Regions from separate parts of the Desulfosporosinus sp. Sb-LF genome, predicted to be linked through region 2. Evidence: riboswitches for the same ligand, from Rfam matches in the RefSeq annotation. Region 2 holds a riboswitch; the other holds the start of a gene.
The links. Region 2 has a riboswitch for cyclic di-GMP ahead of E4K68_RS19705 (diguanylate cyclase). Riboswitches for the same ligand answer to the same signal wherever they lie in the genome.
Positions count from the first base shown of each region.

Region 1: it holds a riboswitch for cyclic di-GMP, as region 2 does, so the genes downstream of both, E4K68_RS10725 (hypothetical protein) here and E4K68_RS19705 (diguanylate cyclase) in region 2, are expected to answer to the same signal.

Region 1 is NZ_SPQR01000006.1:156,388-160,606, forward strand. Features, by position in the region: gene E4K68_RS10715 (lytic transglycosylase domain-containing protein) at 1-232, shown strand, start outside; gene E4K68_RS10720 (hypothetical protein) at 259-1,572, shown strand; cyclic di-GMP riboswitch class I at 1,747-1,827, shown strand; gene E4K68_RS10725 (hypothetical protein) at 1,954-3,246, shown strand; gene E4K68_RS10730 (hypothetical protein) at 3,654-4,100, shown strand.
Region 2 is NZ_SPQR01000025.1:243-4,461, reverse strand. Features, by position in the region: gene E4K68_RS19720 (manganese catalase family protein) at 1-186, opposite strand, end outside; gene E4K68_RS19710 (hypothetical protein) at 505-969, shown strand; cyclic di-GMP riboswitch class II at 1,422-1,505, shown strand; gene E4K68_RS19705 (diguanylate cyclase) at 1,589-2,572, shown strand; gene E4K68_RS19700 (IS3 family transposase) at 2,750-3,043, shown strand; partial or broken gene E4K68_RS19695 (hypothetical protein) at 3,646-4,219, shown strand, end outside.

The DNA of each region.
Region 1 (4,219 bases), on a different contig from region 2:
TTCATATGGAGTACAGAACGCCTACGACGCGAAACAAAACCTGGATGGGGGAACACATTTCTTAAAGGACTTACTAGACCGTTTTCAGGGAGATGTTCCGATGACTTTAGCAGCTTATAATGCCGGACCGGGAGCAGTTGATAAATACCAGGGGGTTCCACCATATAAGGAAACTCAGGACTATGTGCAGAAGATTATGGCAGAGTTGAATCGAAAAAATTGGGAAGCTTAGAATTCACAGCAAGGAAGGATGGAATCGTGGTTAAGAAAACCTGGTGGATTGCTATACTTTTAGTAATCACTTTGTTATTTCTATCCGTATCGTCGGTGTTTGCGGCTACTTCTACCACGGGTTTTAAGATATGGCCGGCTATTACAACAACAGATGTTAATAAGGTTTGGACGATTTCGTTTAATGCCCCACTCTTGAGTACGAGTGTGAGTAGCGATACTGTTTACGTCACTGATAGCAAACAAACCAAGGTCGCAACAACGATTAAACTATCCCCCGATGGTCTCTCTGTAACTGTGACGCCGTCTAAAGCCTATTCGGGGGGGGATTATAACTTATATATTACGGAAGGCGTTATGTCCGAGGTTAGTGGGCAACTTAGTGAGACGATTATTGTTCCATTCTCAGTGATAGTACCTTCCGCCTTTACCTCTAGCGTAAATCTTGTAGTCACAGTTACTTACGATGTCAAACCCTCTGTTACACCTGATCTTGCAGGAAAACTATCCCTTCAAGGGCCAAGTGGCGACCGCATTGGTCCGTTTTCAAGCGATTTGTTAACAGGGAAGTATACTTTTATTATTTATGCTGATGGCGATTATTCTCTGAATTTGTTCAGCGTTGATAATGGTGTGATGAATACTCGATCTATAAAAATACCCACTATTAAAGTGCCCGCTATTAAAATTCCAACGACTGGAACAACAGCAACACCAACTGTAACGGTAAAGACTGTAAGTTTAGTTATTCCATCTAAAGCTGGAGTAGATGGCGGGAAATCAGGTTCTATCGGAGGAAGTACTAACAGGGCCAGTCTAACAGAAGAAACATGGGGTATACCTGTAAAAGTATCGAATACCACTACAACATGGACAACAACAACGGATATAAATGGGGAATTTAAGGTTTATTTGCCCACTGGTAGTTACACATTATTGGTTGATGGAAATGGACCTCAATATAAGAAACACAGCTATAAATTAACCGTAACGGCAGGTCAAATGGCTACTCCATTGGAGACCATCAATCTAGAAGACCCCATAAATAAACTGGGACTTCTGCTTGATGAGTCTAAGTCTGTGAAGGACGATGGGTCAGGCGGATTAAATGGTATTGATGCGACAACGAAAGAAATAGATGGAAGTGTTAACAGTGATGCCATAGTATATATCTATGACACGGTCCCAGCAACTCCATTTTTACTCACAACTTCTAAACCTGATAAAAATGGAAAATTTGTTGCGAAATTACCAAGTGCTCTAATAGGGAAAAAATTACAGATTAAGGTTATTGATTCTGCTGAAAACGTTTATTCACTGGATATGGAGTCTGCTATATAATTATAGGGGCAATGAGGTTGTTGCTATTCAAATTTGCTAATTTAACATAATTAATGACAACATCAAACGTAACTGTCACTGTTCTAAGTTTAAAGAAACTTCTGTTAGGAAGTGTAAAGTTTCTAAGAGAACCTTACGATATAGATAATATGTTAATCAAACAAATATAACCCTATCCGAAAAAAGCAAACCTATCGAAAGATAGGGACGCAAAGCCACGGGTCTAAGGTAATCTAAGATCGCCGGGCTACCGAACAACAAGAGTGTAGAATCCCCTCTTCGGTAACGTAGAAGGGATTTATTATTTACACATTATAATTCAATAGAGGAACCAGTAGAGAAGCAGAGAGATTTAATTACTAAAATAGGAGGTAAGAAAACATGACTGTACTGTATGCTAAGCTTCGAGTTCTTATAAAACCGTGTTTAAATTGGGGTCTAGTTGTTGGTATATTAGTTACATCGCTCATATCGAGTCTAGTAATTGACTCTAAAAGGGCTGATGCAAATACCGCAACAGCAACTCCTGGAAGTGCAGCAGTGACTACAAAATTGACCCTAACACCTCTGAAAAAGGGGGATACATTCCAATACCTAATAAATACTGCAGCAATTAGTACCCTGCCGGTTACTGGAGGAACTCTTCCAACTGGAACCACGATATATACATCTGGCAATGACATAACCGGCGTAGATGTAGATAAGTATATAGACGTTTACGAAGTGGATGGAACCAGTAATATCGTAGCCTTCAAGGAATTTAAACTAACAGCCAATAACATTGCAGCACCTGTTTTGACTACCTTACCAGTAGCGGATATCGGAGCTTCGGCAGGAAGTACAAAATTGACGTTAGTTGCAAATAACTCTGGAGATACATTCAAAGTACAAGTGGTTAGCAAAGTAACGCCACTGCCGGCCCTAGGAGCCACAGCTAGTGGAAAGGCGTATACAGCGGGTAGTGACCTAACCGGAGTAGATGCAACAACAAATAAGTATGTAAATGTTTATGAAGTGGATGGAACCGGTAAAATAGTCGCCTTCTCAGAGATCACACTGACAGCCGGCAACATTACAGCACCTGTAGTGAAAACCGCAACAGCAACTCCTGGAAGTGCAGCAGTGACTACAAAATTGACCCTAACACCTCTGAAAAAGGGGGATACATTCCAATACCTAATAAATACTGCAGCAATTAGTACCCTGCCGGTTACTGGAGGAACTCTTCCAACTGGAACCACGATATATACATCTGGCAATGACATAACCGGCGTAGATGTAGATAAGTATATAGACGTTTACGAAGTGGATGGAACCAGTAATATCGTAGCCTTCAAGGAATTTAAACTAACAGCCAATAACATTGCAGCACCTGTTTTGACTACCTTACCAGTAGCGGATATCGGAGCTTCGGCAGGAAGTACAAAATTGACGTTAGTTGCAAATAACTCTGGAGATACATTCAAAGTACAAGTGGTTAGCAAAGTAACGCCACTGCCGGCCCTAGGAGCCACAGCTAGTGGAAAGGCGTATACAGCGGGTAGTGACCTAACCGGAGTAGATGCAACAACAAATAAGTATGTAAATGTTTATGAAGTGGATGGAACCGGTAAAATAGTCGCCTTCTCAGAGATCACACTGACAGCTGGCAACATCACAGCACCTTCATTGTGATATAAATAATTTCAAAATCAACCCCTCTCTGACATTTAAGTTGCACAGCGAGATTCGCCACTTCGTGGGGTCTTCTCCCAGAAAGTGGCGAAAGTATTTTAGCATTTTTGAGGAAAAAACCTATTGGTTACAACATGGATTATTAGAGTTTTTAATAATAATCTTTGATCTTATAGACTCTTTTGATAACTAATATGAGTATTGCGAATCTTTATAAATGCTGTTATTATTAACTATACTTAATAATGACTCTAATTAAGGAGGACAAAATCATCCGCCAATTTGGAAATGTTCCCAATTTGGTGCAACTCTGAAGGCCGTTTTCGCCCTAATGTTTGTCCGAACTGTAGTGTAGTAGTGTAGCAAAGAACAATTCGTTAAGCCAGAGTAGTAAAAAGAGGTAAAAAATGGTAGAGTACTATAGTTATCTTTGGAGTACGACCTGGCCAAATTTAGTCGTACTCTTTTTGATATGGGGTGTTGTCGTTTCTCGACTGGTTTGGAAATCGGTGGGGACTTGGCGTTATGCCCGCGATGCTTGGGGTTTTCTCCTATTAGCTGGGAAGGCCTTTATATGGGTTGGGGTTTTAGGAATCTATACAAAACTGTTATTCTTTTCTCAACCAGATTGGTTAGCTCAACCAAGTTTTATCCAGGGTTCGGTTCTGGAAAAAGCCTATGATTCAGGCTTCAAAGCTTTTGCTTTAGTGGTTCGTAGCGGGACAGAACAAAAACAACTCTATGTTGACAAAAATGTCTATGACAAGCTTAAGATTGAAGATCAAGTAAAAGTGATGTATCTCCCCACTCGACGAGAAGTTGTGCGTTGTGAACTTGTGGGAAGTTTGCTTTAAGATGAAAAAACTACTATATTAAGATGGTATGAAACGCAAATTATGAATTGGGGTTATCTGATAGTTTGGAGATTACAGGGGTTTTGGGAATCGGATGACTTGATATCGAGAAAGAGGAG
Region 2 (4,219 bases):
TTGTTTAAATGAGAAATAATGATAAAGGTATTGGCTAATGGCAGTAAACTCACTGACTACACCCGCATAGTCATCCATTAATATTTCAGCATAATTGAGATTAGGGCCAAGAACTTTCACCTCAGGGTAGGGAGAAGGGTCAGAGTATCTACCTTTTTTATGCCTTTCATAATTGATCTCACTCATCACATTAACCTCCAAAAAAGAATTCTTTTTGCTATATATTCTGCAGGGATTGAAAAATGTCTAAATTAGGAGCCGAAATATTTAGCAATGAAATTATCCGTTGGATTGGCGTAGCGTTGTGTTCGCTGGACTGATATTATTCAAGTATAAACCTGATAGAACGATTGCTACGCCGATTACAATTCTAACAATTTGTCCGGTTTTACCAACATTACAGTTCATTTTTGATCACGTCATAGATATTTTTGTCCGAATTTGCAAATGTAACGCAAAGGAAATTGTTTAAGGGGGTGTTATATGAAGTGCACTTTTCGTTATATGATTGTATTCCTTGGGTTAATGAGTGTAATTTTACTTATTGCAGGTTGTTATAAAGGACAAGAAATAAAACAGTTTTCGGAAGTTGGGAATGCGTTAGCGAAAAATATTAATCAACTTAGCAAAGAGCCGGGAATCACGATAACTGGGTTTGCTAGCAATCCCGATAAAAAAATATTTTATATCGGGATCGGCATTGATCATACGAGAATAACAAATCATAACTTGAAAGATGTATTAGAATCATATTTGAACAATGCAGCTTCTTTTACTTCCCAGCATGACTCCCAAAAAATGCTGGAGCCATATACTTTACAAATTGAAGAAATTGATAATGACAAGAACGTTACCTCGATAATAGCAGAAAAACCGTCTGGTTCCACCGAGATTATTTGGAAGAAAGAACATACCGTAACGATAATAGGTGAAACAGACATGGCCCGGCTTTATTACACAGACTCATAGAAGTTTGGGTGTGGAAGTGTTAAGGATAGACTAAGGCCTTTACGGCCCTCGATTCGTGTAAAGTACCATCAAAACGATGATTTCATCGCCCCCACCTAAATTTTTAGGTCGGGGCGATTTGAATTGACGCTTACCAATGAAGTAACATCAACGCACGTCGAGACCGTGGTAAGCATGAAAACACTCACGGATTGAAATTCGCTTGTTGCAAGGGTTTCAGAGGTAGGGTCTGCATAGATTTTCCGAAATTAGCCATGAGGTCAGTCCGTGGAATACGTTAGAATGGTTCATATTTAACATTTTTGAGGTAAGCTCGCACATAGAAATATTTTCGTCATGTAAGAAAAATATAAAGTCATAAAACAAAACATATTACTACAATTTACACATTTCGGTTGTGTTACACTAATGTATGGAAAGAGAGCGTTGAGACAAAATGAACAATCGCATAAGGAAAACAAGGAAATTTTGAAGCATGTATTTTATTTGGGCGCTTGATACATGTGGAATAAGTAGCGCAACCGGCCTAGTTTATAAATTCAATTTATAAACTAGGCATTTTAATGCAGTTTCGAAGGGCAAAGAGTATATCCATTCAATTCTCTAGTGAGGTGGTCTTATGTCGATCCTAATCGTAGACGACTCTTTACACAGTCAACGCATGAATCAAGCGCTCCTTGAATCTGGTGGCTATACGGACATTTTAGTTGCCCAATCTGCTACAGAAGCCTATCAATTCCTTGATCAATTGTCCGTAGACGGAAAAGTAACCATTGATTTGATTCTAATGGATATCATTATGCCCGATGTTGATGGGATCGAGGCTTGTCGTATGATCAAGCAGAACGAAGATACTTTTGATATCCCAATAATTATGGTAACATCGAAAACGGAAAAAGAAGAACTTCAATTGGCTTTCTCTGTTGGCGCCATGGATTATATTACGAAACCATTGGACAATATCGAATTGTTAGCTCGCGTGCGCTCAGCTATAAAACTAAAGAAAGAAACAGACTGCCGTAAAGCAAGGGAATTGAGTTTATTAGAGGTTACTCGTCAACTGGAAACGGTCAACAAGACTTTGCAGCTGCTTTCCTCAATAGATGGGTTAACGGGAGTTGCTAACCGTCGTCATTTTGACGAAGAGTTGGCCGACGAACTCAGTCGGGCCAAACGAGAAAAGACTCCATTGTCGTTGCTATTGCTCGACATTGATTTTTTCAAACTCTACAATGATACTTATGGCCACTTTCAAGGGGACGATTGCCTACGTATGGTAGCTTTAACAGCTCAGAACGCTATTAAGAGACCGGGCGATTCTCTTGCTCGCTATGGCGGCGAAGAATTTTCTGTTATATTACCTAATACCAACTCGGCGGGTGCTTTTGCAGTAGCTGAACAGATCCGAGTGGCCATTGAGAATTTACAGATTCCTCATGTTACTTCCAAGTGCAAAAATTTAGTTACTGTTAGTTTAGGAGTAGGTAGCTTCAAGCCTGGGGATGATATTCTTCCAGCTGACCTAATTAAGTGGGCTGATCATGCCTTATATCAGTCTAAAAAAACAGGACGCAATAGAGTTTCAACATTCGGACTATTATAGAACTACAAGGTTTCTTGGCTATGATAAAAATGAGGATGGCGAACTCTGAGACGATAAACAGCAGGGATTCGCTGCTAGAAGAGTTTGACGAAGAAATATTTAATGCGTTGGTTGAGAAGTGACATAATCACCCCCAGACAGGACAGTGAAATAAAACTGTTCAGTCTGGGGGTAATTATGTCACAACAGAGAAAAATTCCAGTAGATGAGATGGTACGAATAGTAGAATTGTATCTCTCGAAGAAAATAGGATATAAGTCAGCATATCAGGAAGCAGGCGTATCTGAAGAGACATTCAGGAAGTGGCTCTTCAGATACAAAACAGACGGACCAACAGGATTTCTACCGAAGGAACACAACAAAAGATATATAAATGAGACCAAGCTCAAACGCGAGAGGTATTACGGGTACAAATTCACCAGCCGGGAGAATCTTGTTCAAGCCATTTCTGATTACATCTTCTATGTATAATTATCGGCGTTTACAGCGCCGCTTGTATATTATGACGCCGATGGAGTTCCATAAGCAGTACGTAAAGGCCGCATAAAGAATTGCTACCCGCTTTTTAGACGGGTAGCAATTCAGCAAACTTCGTTCTATTTTTTCATTGTCCTCTTGACGGGGTGCACAGCAAAGATAGAAATTCTCACACCAACGCATTTGTTTTTTAGTTAGAGAGTGGGATGAGGGTGGAGGAAATAATGGAGTAAAGTTATACAAGCAAGTTTGACGATGAATTATTTCGTCGAAAAGGTAACAGTACAATCCACGGCTGAAGTAGCGTGTGTTAAGGTAGGGGTTGCGGTTAGGTGAGATGGGAAGTCTAAAATATAGTTTGTTTGCTCTTAATGCCAAAATGGACAATCCTAAGAGCGTGCAGGAACTCCTTGATAATAAGAAAGAAATAGGTAGCAAGCATATTTGAAGTCAACGACAATTGAAGATATGAAATAATCTAGCGAGATTCAGCAAACTTTCAGCCGAGCCTCAGCTATGGTTCAGATAGTTATTGCATAATGATATTGTTCTTGCAAATACATATTGCAAAACTATAAATGAAAGAGGTTAATATCATGAGAAAAACAAAAACAATTGCAATCGCTACTTCTATATTAACACTTATATCGGCATCTGCTGTATTCGCAGCTACGACAAGCAACACTACAGTATCAGTTCCAAAGTTTTCTCAAACAAGGTCAGGCGGAATTGACGGCAGTTTTCAAAATCGTCTAGATAGTCTTTTAAAAGCAGGAACTATCACTCAAGTCCAAGAAGACGCTGTTCAAGCGGCTCTCAAAACCACAATGACAATTACTAAAGGTGAAGCTCACAACGGACCTCAAGGCGGATTACAAGCACTCGTCACAGCAGGGACCATTACTCAAACTCAAGCAGATGCAATTACAGCTGCTATGACAACCGCAGTTAAGGGGCCAGACGGAGTTAAAACGGCTTTAGATGCTCTTGTTAAAGCAGGTACAATTACCCAAGTTCAAGCAGATGCTGTTACTCCTCATAAGGGTGACATGAACAGGGGCGACGCTAAAGGACCTCAAGCCGGATTAAAAGAACTTGTAACAGCAGGGACCATCACTCAAACTCAAGCAGATGCAATTACTGCTGCTATGACAACAGCAGTCAAGGGAC